3 regions of the Paenibacillus sp. MZ03-122A genome follow, and region 3 is predicted to be linked to each of the others. Evidence: riboswitches for the same ligand, from Rfam matches in the RefSeq annotation. Region 3 holds a riboswitch; each other region holds the start of a gene.
What was found. Region 3 has a riboswitch for thiamine pyrophosphate ahead of NLX74_RS18980 (ECF transporter S component). Riboswitches for the same ligand answer to the same signal wherever they lie in the genome.
Positions count from the first base shown of each region.

Region 1 (3,281 bases), on a different contig from region 3:
CGAACGCTGCGCTTCTCCAGATTCAAATGAACCGCTACGCTGCCAACCGCCTTAAAAAGCACCTTATTTTTAAAGCTAGGTTGTAGCATTTTTATAAAAGCAAAACAAGCAAAAGAACGAAGTGGGCGGAATGGTGCTGTACAAGCGTTAGCGTTCGCCATTGTACCCAGATTTCAACCTCTGGATATTCATAAAAGAAATCTAGGTACAACAGCGATGGGAAGCACCATCCGGCTGCGTAGTGGCACTTCGTTCACTTCTCTAGTTCAGTCTTATTTAGCGTTTTAACAAATGATCAGCGCTTGGGCAAGAAGTCGTTTGTGAAGGCTTTATCCACTTCCAAAGGCTTGCTGAGCAGCTTGCGTTCGTACATCCAGTCCGAATAGTTTTGCCATACCTCCGCTTTTTGCACACCCCATTGCGCGGCATCGTCCTGATAACGCGGGCTCAGCCATTTTTGGCTGGCAAGTACCAGTTTTTTATCCAGCTCCGGTACAGCTTTGCTTAAGATGTCCGCGGCTTCTTCTGGATGGGCGATAGTGTATTCATAGCCTTGTGCGGTAGCGTCCATGAACGCTTTGACCAGTTCTGGATCATTTTTTATTGTCTGTTCGTTGCTCACAATTACAGGTGTATAGTAATCGAGGCTTTTGGAATAATCTTTTACATACAGCATATCCAATGGCTCACCTCGAAGCTGGGCTTCGATTCCGGTCCATGCGTAGAAAATCCAGGCAAAGTCGATATCCCGCTTCACGGCTGTAAAATAGTCTGCATTGCCCATGTTGACGATCTTCACTTTGCTCACATCGCCTTTGTCTGAATCCATGATGGATTTCATGACCGCTTCTTCTACGGGAGAGCCCCAACCGCCGTATTTTTTACCTTCAAAATCTTTCGGGCTCTTAATTCCGCGATCTACCGGGGCTGCGAAGCCTGAGGTATTATGCTGAATCACCGCAGCGATGGATACAAGCGGCACGCCTTGCGTACGAGCCTGTGTGACGCCTTCTTGGTAGCTGATACCAAAAGGTGCAGCATTAGAGGCAACCATTTGATCGGCTCCGCCTGAACCAGGTTGAATAATTTGGACATTCAGACCTGCTTTTTCGTAAAATCCTTTGTCCTTGGCAACATAGAGTCCCGTATGATTCGTATTGGGTGTCCAGTCGAGCACGACTTTAACATCTTTGAGCTCCTTTGCCGGAGTAGACGTTTGAGTGTTGGTAGCGGGAGCCGCTTCTTGGGATGTGGAGGGACTTCCACCGCAAGCGGTCAGGGTCAGGGCCATGAGCCACAGACTGATCAGTCCCAGGCTTAATATTTTCATGCGCTTCATCGTTGTGTTCTCTCCTTTAATTACCCGTTATCCATCCAATCAGACAGCTTATGTTCCCCATTTTCATAAAAATAACATCTGCCGGACGCGATCTTTCCAACAACTTAATCTTCAACAAAAAAAGCGCCCCGAGTTTCCGGGACGCTTGCGCTTGTATATACCAAAGTAAGGGATGGTCCTATGTAAAAAGGCACATCTTGCTTAAGCATTCCTACGCTGGCATTACCCAGATCAGGTTGTAAGGGTCAGTGTCTTGGGACACACTCTCAGCCGGCCGATTCCAGCACCCCTGGCATTGTATGGTTTAATGGGTTCATTTATTCGGGTTTACTACGACGATTATATGCCTTGAATGCGGGTCTGTCCAGCATGGAGGAAGAGATGACGGTTCATTTGCCGAACGACAGGGTACACTTTTACTGTGAGCTTTGATCTGAAAATGAGCATGCATCAATCCGATCTGATCGGGTCATGTTATTTTCAGAACAGCTGCGCAGGTAGGTTCAGATGGGCTGGTGCCCAATGGCATGGCCGTAAAGAATTCTAATTCGTGAAAAGGAGTTGTTGTACTGTGGGTAAAACGGAAACATTGGATCGTAGCCAACTAGAACAAGCCATTGTGAAGGCTTTGGATAACAACAAATTTTGCTCGTTAGGTACGGTAGAGGGTGGCAAACCGAAAGTACGCTATATGGCCCTTTTTAACGATGGAATGAACATTCATCTGGCGACAGATCGCAAAACGCATAAAGTGGATGAGCTAAAGGATAATCCGAATGCTTATCTGCTGCTGGGTTATGAAGTTGGCGGTACAAAGGAAGTCGTAGAAGTGGAGGCTACTGTCCAGATTACAGCTGATGAGGGGCTACGCAAACAAGTGTGGAACGATTCCTTGAAGGAATGGTTTTCCGGACCGGATGATCCCGATTATGTCATTCTGGACGTGAATCCGACTCGCATTGAGTATGTGGGTCAGCAAACGGAGCGCCAAGTGTGGAATAAATAATGAGAATATAAATGGATAAACCAGTGAATCTCCGAGTTTTTTAGGAGGTTTGCTGGTTTTTTATTTTTGAGAGAATTAATTATTTTTTCATAAATAATTTAAGTGAATGACTACTCTTTTGTCTGGCGTTGGATTAAAATAGAAATGGTGGGTTCAAGGCTTACATATATGTGCAAAAGTATGTATATGAGGCATACACCTTAATGAGGAGGGGTATATTTTGTTATTTCGTAAAAATTGGTTTAAAGGGTTTACAGCAACCGTTGTAGCTTGTAGCATGCTGGTGTGTTCAGCCGCTCCAACCTGGGCAGCTAGCAATTCTCGCGATAGCGCTACAGTGAATTTGCGGATCATGGAAACAACGGATATTCATGCGTCGCTGATGAACTATGATTACTATTCGGACAAAGAAACCAACGAATATGGCTTGGTTAGTACAGCTAGTTTGATCCAGAAGGCACGTAGTGAAACAAGAAACAGTATGCTGTTCGATAACGGTGATTTGCTGCAGGGCAACCCATTAGGCGATTATATGGCCCGCAACAAAACCTTTGAGAAAGAAGGCGGTGTCCATCCGGTCTACAAGATGATGAATTTGATGGGCTATGATGCGGCGACAGTGGGCAACCACGAATTCAACTATGGTCTCGATTTTCTGGAAAAATCGCTCAAGGGAGCCGATTTCCCTTACGTAAATGCGAATGTTTATGTTGATAAGGGGGGGCAAGCTACTAAAAATTATTTTACCCCTTATCAAATTCTTGATAAAACGGTAACGGATGAGAAAGGTGAAGAGCATGCGCTCAGAGTGGGTGTCATCGGCCTGGTCACACCTCAAATTATGCAGTGGGATGCAGCCAATTTAAAGGATAAGGTCGTTACGAAGGATATTGTAGAAACGGCGAAAAAGTTTATTCCTCAAATGAAAACAGAAGG
Region 1 is NZ_JANAVI010000005.1:59,697-62,977, forward strand. It holds gene NLX74_RS12450 (ABC transporter substrate-binding protein) at 296-1,339, opposite strand; TPP riboswitch at 1,531-1,640, opposite strand; gene NLX74_RS12455 (pyridoxamine 5'-phosphate oxidase family protein) at 1,911-2,345, shown strand; gene NLX74_RS12460 (bifunctional 2',3'-cyclic-nucleotide 2'-phosphodiesterase/3'-nucleotidase) at 2,566-3,281, shown strand, end outside.
Region 1: linked by a shared signal. The riboswitch ahead of NLX74_RS12450 (ABC transporter substrate-binding protein) and the one ahead of NLX74_RS18980 (ECF transporter S component) in region 3 are both predicted to bind thiamine pyrophosphate.

Region 2 (3,281 bases), on a different contig from region 3:
GCCCTTGACCGAATAAAGTGGATATTCAAATCCAACCTGCGCCAGTAATTTCATGCTATCCAAGCCTCCAGCAATAATGACCTGATCGCAGGAAAAAAAGCCGCTATCTGTTCGGACACCGCAAACTCGACCATCCTGTATGACCAGTTGCTCTGCCCGTGTACCAGACCATACCGTTGCTCCCAGCACCGTAGCAGCACCTGCATAAGCACGACAAAGCTGGACAGGAGCCACTTGTGTCTCCTTTGAACGATATATTGCTCCGATCGCTTGTTCATCCAAACCTGGAATTCGTCGGGCCAATTCCCTCGCATCCCACCAGATAGGACAATCATCCTCTCGCGTTTTAGCAGCTTTCCAGCGTTTTTGGCCTTCAGTTTCCGTACGGAAAGGGGTCACAAATCCTTCTGTACGGAATTCCACCGAAATACCCGACAAACGCTCCAGATCACAGACAAGCTCAGGGAATGCATCTCGACTTCTGCGAGCAAATCGTGCTAGCTCAGAGTCGGTGAACTCTTCACTTTCCGCTGCCAGCATTCCAACCGCTGCTCCTGAGGCTCCCTCACCCGGGATCAATCGTTCCAGCATGATCGTACTTCTTCCCTCCTTGGCCACATGATAAGCAATGGAACTGCCGATGACACCTCCACCTATGACCAAGCATTCAGCATGTCCTATCGCTCTTGCCTCTGTGTGTATCTTTAGCATTTGTTCCGTGTCTCCTCTCCATAAACCATTCTGCTTTCAGCTTGCCTCTACTCTCGTTTTCTCGCTACAAGCTGTGAACTACAAGATCTGCCATTCGCCTATATTCCATCGCAGCTGCAACGGGCGACTCAGCCTCCCATATACCAGACATCACCGCAATTCCGCTTGCTCCGGCCATATAAAGCTCAGGGATATGGTGCGGTTGTATGCCGCCCAGCGCGATCACCGGAATGTTCGACAGCCTGCAAATATGTTCAAGCTGAGCTAAACCCCGCGGTACAATACCGGGCTTACAATGGGTCTCATATACGTGACCATAAAGTACATAGTCTGCTCCTGCCTGCTCGGCAGTCTGCGCCTCCTCCAAGGAATGCACAGACACTCCACAGCGTGTACTCTTTGAAAGTAGGCTTTTCACATCCACAACAGGTAATCCATTAGCTGGTAGCTGGACGGTTCCAACCAAAGTAAGTAAAGCTACATCCACACGATCATTTACTACAATTTGTTGCAAAGGAACTTCCTGCTCCACCATGCTGCGAGTCAAAGAAAGCAATGCAGAGGCACCATTCTGTTTTAAACGTGCGTGTACATAATGAACATACGGACAAATCATAGCAGCCACTCGGGCGGCTTGTGCAAAAGTGCCCTTTTCCATCGAAATTGCGTGTAATTCGATTTTGTCTTCACCTCACATTGGATTAAAGGATCTAAGCTTAGCAGCCACGTCTACCAGCAGTAATGAAAGGGGATTGTATGTGAATCCGTCTACGGAAGCTCGAACAACTTAAAATGAACGAAACGCAAAAAAACCACTTCCCCAAGGAAGTGGTTTAACGAACGTCCAATAATCGAACGGACCATGATATCCGTATACGTGTATCGTCCCACGCACAAACAAAATAAGATGGTGTTGCCTTGTTTGTACGGCGCTCACTTCCCTACGCTGGCATAACCCAGATCAGGTGCAAAGGGTCCGAAATCCATTTATTCCGTCTCAGCCGCATGGGCGGCTCCCCTAGTGTGACTATTTTATTGTATAAGCTAAAGATAGCTTAGCATATTTTCCTAATTCTGCAAACCCCACTTCGTGTGAAATATGCAGAACTGGATTTAACTGATTTTAGTTAACTTTACTTGACCACTCTTCCACATTCCACGTTTTGGTTACCCAATCCTCGTAAAAGTCCGGTTCGTGAGATACAAGCAATACCGTCCCTTTGTATTCCTTCAAGGCACGTTTCAGCTCATCCTTTGCTTTAACATCCAAGTGGTTGGTAGGCTCATCGAACAATACCCAGTTGCTTTCACGCATTAACAGTTTGCAAAGACGGACTTTAGCCTGTTCTCCACCACTAAGCGCAGATAGCGGACGTGTGATATGCTCATTTTTCAAACCGCAGCGCGCCAAATGCGCTCGTACTTCATGCTGGTTCAAATGCGGAAATTCATTCCACACATCGTCAATCGGTGTAATTTTCTCTGCCTTTACTTCCTGCTCAAAATAAGCGGGCTGCAAAAAATCACCTTGATAGGTTTTTCCACTGATTGGCGGAATTTTTCCCAATATGGTTTTGAGCAATGTCGATTTACCGACACCGTTGTAGCCGACAATTGCAATTTTTTCGCCACGTTCAATCGTCATGGACATCTTAGGCAAAAGGGCATGTGTATAACCAATCTCAAAATCAATACCCTCAAATACCGTCTTTCCGCTTGCACGTGCCTCTTTGAATTGAAAGGTTGGTTTTGCGGCTTCTTCAGGCTTATCAATACGTTCGATCCGATCAAGCTGCTTTTCACGGCTCTTTGCTCGGCCTGAGGTAGAAGCACGCGCTTTATTGCGCTGAATAAAATCTTCCTGTTTCTTTATAAAGTCCTGTTGCTTCTCATAAGCATCAATATGCTGAGCTTTGTTCAGATCCGCCATTTCAAGAAACTTTTCATAGTTAGCTGAATAACGGGTCATCTTGGCAAATTCAAGATGGTAAATAACATTAACGACCTGGTTCATAAACTCAGTATCATGTGAAATAAGGATAAAAGCATAGGGATAATCCTTCAAATAGCGCGTAAGCCATTCAATATGCTCTACATCCAAGTAGTTGGTAGGCTCATCCAGCAGCAGGACATTCGGCTTTTCCAACAGCAACTTAGCAAGAAGCACCTTTGTCCGTTGCCCGCCGCTAAGTGCAGATACATCCCGATCCAGTCCTATGGCCGACAGACCTAGTCCATTCGCCATTTCTTCAACCTTCACATCAATGAGGTAAAAATCCCCCATATCCAGTTGCTCCTGAATTTCACCCATCTGTTCCAGCAACACTTCCAACTCTTCAGGAGAAGCATCCCCCATTTTGTCAGTAATCTGCATCATTTCCTTTTCCAATTCCAACAAAGGAAGAAAAGCGTCTTTTAATACATCACGTACCGTTTTGCCCGGTGTCAGCTTGGTGTGCTGATCCAGATAACCGTAACGTACACGTGGAGTCCATTCCACTTTACCCTCATCCTTAAGCAATTTTCCAGTGAGAATGTTCATGAGTGTCGATTTACCAACACCGTTAGCT
Region 2 is NZ_JANAVI010000003.1:400,266-403,546, reverse strand. It holds gene thiO (glycine oxidase ThiO) at 1-711, opposite strand, end outside; gene NLX74_RS09065 (thiamine phosphate synthase) at 776-1,369, opposite strand; TPP riboswitch at 1,633-1,741, opposite strand; gene NLX74_RS09060 (ABC-F family ATP-binding cassette domain-containing protein) at 1,835-3,281, opposite strand, start outside.
Region 2: linked by a shared signal. The riboswitch ahead of NLX74_RS09065 (thiamine phosphate synthase) and the one ahead of NLX74_RS18980 (ECF transporter S component) in region 3 are both predicted to bind thiamine pyrophosphate.

Region 3 (3,281 bases):
CAGCCATGTTTTATGATGGGGAAAGGACAGGTTCATACTGTAGTTCCCCTTTCTGAATCCGCCATATATCGGTACAATATCGACGGACAATTTCCGGGTCATGTGTGACCATCACAATGGCCGTGCCTGCCGCTCTCAACTGCTCCAACATATCCAGCATGACAAAGGTATTACGCGCATCCTGACCAAAAGTCGGCTCATCCAGCAGCAGCACTTCCGGCTCACGGATCATGGCCGTAGCAATACTCAACCGCCTTTTTTGGCCTAACGAAAGCTGATACGGATGACGCTCGTCCAGCCGCTCCAATCCGAACTGTACGAGCATCCGATCCACCCGCTCCCGGCACTGTTCAGCACTAAACAAGCTCTTGGGTAACGAATACTCTAGTTCCTTTCGTACGGTATGCGCTACGAATTGCAGCTCGGGATTTTGAAATGCAAACCCGATACGCTCTGCCAGTTGTTCCGTACTGCCTGCCTCAATCCCACACACGCTATAACGTCCCTGTGTGCGAAGTAAACGCATCATGGAGAGCAGCAGCGAGCTTTTGCCAGCCCCGTTTTCACCGACCACGCCAATCCAGTCGCCAGGCTTCACCTGCGCATGTTCCACATAAATCACTGGACTTAAACCGCGGAGGCCGCTAAAATGTTCCAGCTCCAGCAAATCAGTCCCCGCACCACTCTGTTGTGTCACTGATTCACTCCAACGTGGCGAAGACGATTCATTCCATACTCCCGGGTACCACACCCCGTACTCAGACAATGCCTGCCGATGCACACGAAATACTTCTTCTGCCCTTCCATCCGCAATGATCTCCCCTTGAGCAGAAAGCACCACAATCCGATCCACATCATGGACGATTTCATTAATTTTATGCTCTACGATCACCAGTGTCTGGTCTACCGAAATATTGCGAATGGTATCCCACACCTGTGTAGTGCCTTCCTCGTCCAACAAAGCCGTCGGCTCATCCAGAAAAAGCACTTCTGGCTCCATAGCCAGCACAGACGCAATCGCCAAACGCTGCTTCATTCCCTGTGACATGTTGCCAATGGGCATGTGTATATCATCCGTCGATAGACCCACCTGTATCAGCCGCTCGCGAATACGGGATTGCATCTGTTCCCGGGGAATCTGATTATTTTCCAACACAAAAGCCAGTTCCTCGTCTGCATATGACATACAGAACTGCGTATCAGGATCTTGAAATACAATACCTGAGACACTTGGGATTACAGCAGCATCGCATTTCATGGGCACTTCTATCGTGCGTGGAATCAGACCGCTTAACACTTGGAGCAGCGTTGATTTACCGCATCCACTCGGTCCCAGTAGCAGCAGCTTTTCCCCCTTGTGGACAGACAAAGACATATTGTGAAAAAGCAGCTCTTGCTCACCGGGAAATTTCAACCGTAGACGGGTGATCGAAGCCACCACATCTTCGGTTGCCCGGCTCATCAATCCAGCCCCTTATAATCTTGTTCCGTTGCAGGTCTCAAACTTCGTGTAACTCCGGTTACCTCCAATGCCTTAGCCAGATAGAACGCGAATACCCCGGCAATCACAATACTGCCAATCATCCGAAATCCAATATACAAAACATAGTTCCAGGTCGATAGCTGATCAATATACCCGTAACTGAAGTCTAAAATCAGAGAAGTGACAGCCGCCCCAGCCGCAGCTAGCGAAGCAACCCACAGGTTTGCGTTCCGATATAGAAAAGCCGCAAAAAACAGCTCCGCTCCCAGGCCTTGCAGTAGGCCATAGTACAAGGTGGACATGCCCCATTCGCTTCCCAAAAAAGCGCTGACCGTTGCCGCTGCCACCTCTGCCAAAATCGCAACACCCGGCTTGCGAATGATGAGATAAGCAAACGTGCCTGCCATAAACCACATGCCATACATCAGTTGCTCAGCGTGTAGACCAAATGGTTTCATCAAGTCATAGGCAGGTCCCCATATTTTGTAGACCAACCCGAACACAACAGATATCACAATCGTGACCAAAATATCAGTCAGCTTCAACCCTTTGGACGCTCTTACAGCAGTATTCATTATTGCGTGCTCCCCTTTTTCCTTATAATTGGCCTCTTGGCCATAAAAAAAGCTTGTCTGGAGCTGAATCTCCAGGCAAGCTTTATGCGCAGTAAAAGGTGAAGCACCATACAAAACATCATTCGTCGATATGCCTTATATAACCAGTAGTCTAAGCTACTACACTGATACCAAGCCAAAGCCAGGGTCAAGGTAAAATGTTAGGACATACATTGAATCTATCGACAACCGCAAAACAAGCGGCATTCCTGTATAGTGTTCTTGGTTTCTCTACGCTGGCATTACCCAGATCAGATTTCACGGTCAGTGGCAAGGGCCACCCTCTCAGCCTGACTTTCTCAAGCTCCCGACAATGCTTTTTTAATTCACTATAATATATACCACATCTATGGCTTTGACAATCCTATAATCCGAAGAAACGTTTGGCTGTCTCCGTCGTCGCGATTTCGATCTCCATCATGCTTCGACCTGTACATTCGGCAACCGTAGCAGCAATATGAGCGAGATACACGGGCTCATTACGCCCTTCTTTGGGCTTCACGGGCAAATTACGCGGGGTCAAAAATGGAGCATCCGTTTCAATCATCAGACGGTCCAAGGGAATATCTCTGACCAGTTCACGCAGATGTTTGCCACGCCGTTCGTCGCAAATCCAGCCGGTGATCCCGATATACAGTCCCATTTCTACATACGTATGCAATTCCTGTTCAGTGCCAGTAAAACAATGCACTACCGCTTTATCCACAAGCCCTTGATACTCCCGAAGCATAGCGACAAGGTCCTCATGTGCATCTCGTTCATGCAGAAATAACGGCATATTCAGCTCACCCGCCAGTTGGATTTGCTCGCCAAACCATCGACGCTGCACATCACGTGGCGAAAAATCACGGTTATAGTCCAATCCGCATTCCCCTATGGATACAACCTGCGGCTGACCCGCCAACTGGCGGAGCTGCTGAATCGTGTCTGCGTTGCAGTCTTTGGCATCATGGGGATGCACGCCAGCTGTCGCATACAGCTTGCCCGGATAACGTGCTGCATACTGAGAAGCCTCCCGACTGCTGCGGACACTGGTCCCGGTAATAATCAGCGGTGAAATCCCTACAGCCGCGGCTCTCTCCACCACCTGTTCCCGATCTGCATGAAACGAACGGTGCATCAAGTTCACACCAATATCAATTAACGGTGTACCCCTTTCCATCTCAATCCCTCCTTCGCAAACT
Region 3 is NZ_JANAVI010000009.1:140,704-143,984, reverse strand. It holds gene NLX74_RS18990 (energy-coupling factor transporter transmembrane component T family protein) at 1-36, opposite strand, end outside; gene NLX74_RS18985 (ABC transporter ATP-binding protein) at 11-1,462, opposite strand; gene NLX74_RS18980 (ECF transporter S component) at 1,462-2,058, opposite strand; TPP riboswitch at 2,308-2,417, opposite strand; gene NLX74_RS18975 (TatD family hydrolase) at 2,462-3,259, opposite strand; gene NLX74_RS18970 (polynucleotide kinase-phosphatase) at 3,280-3,281, opposite strand, start outside.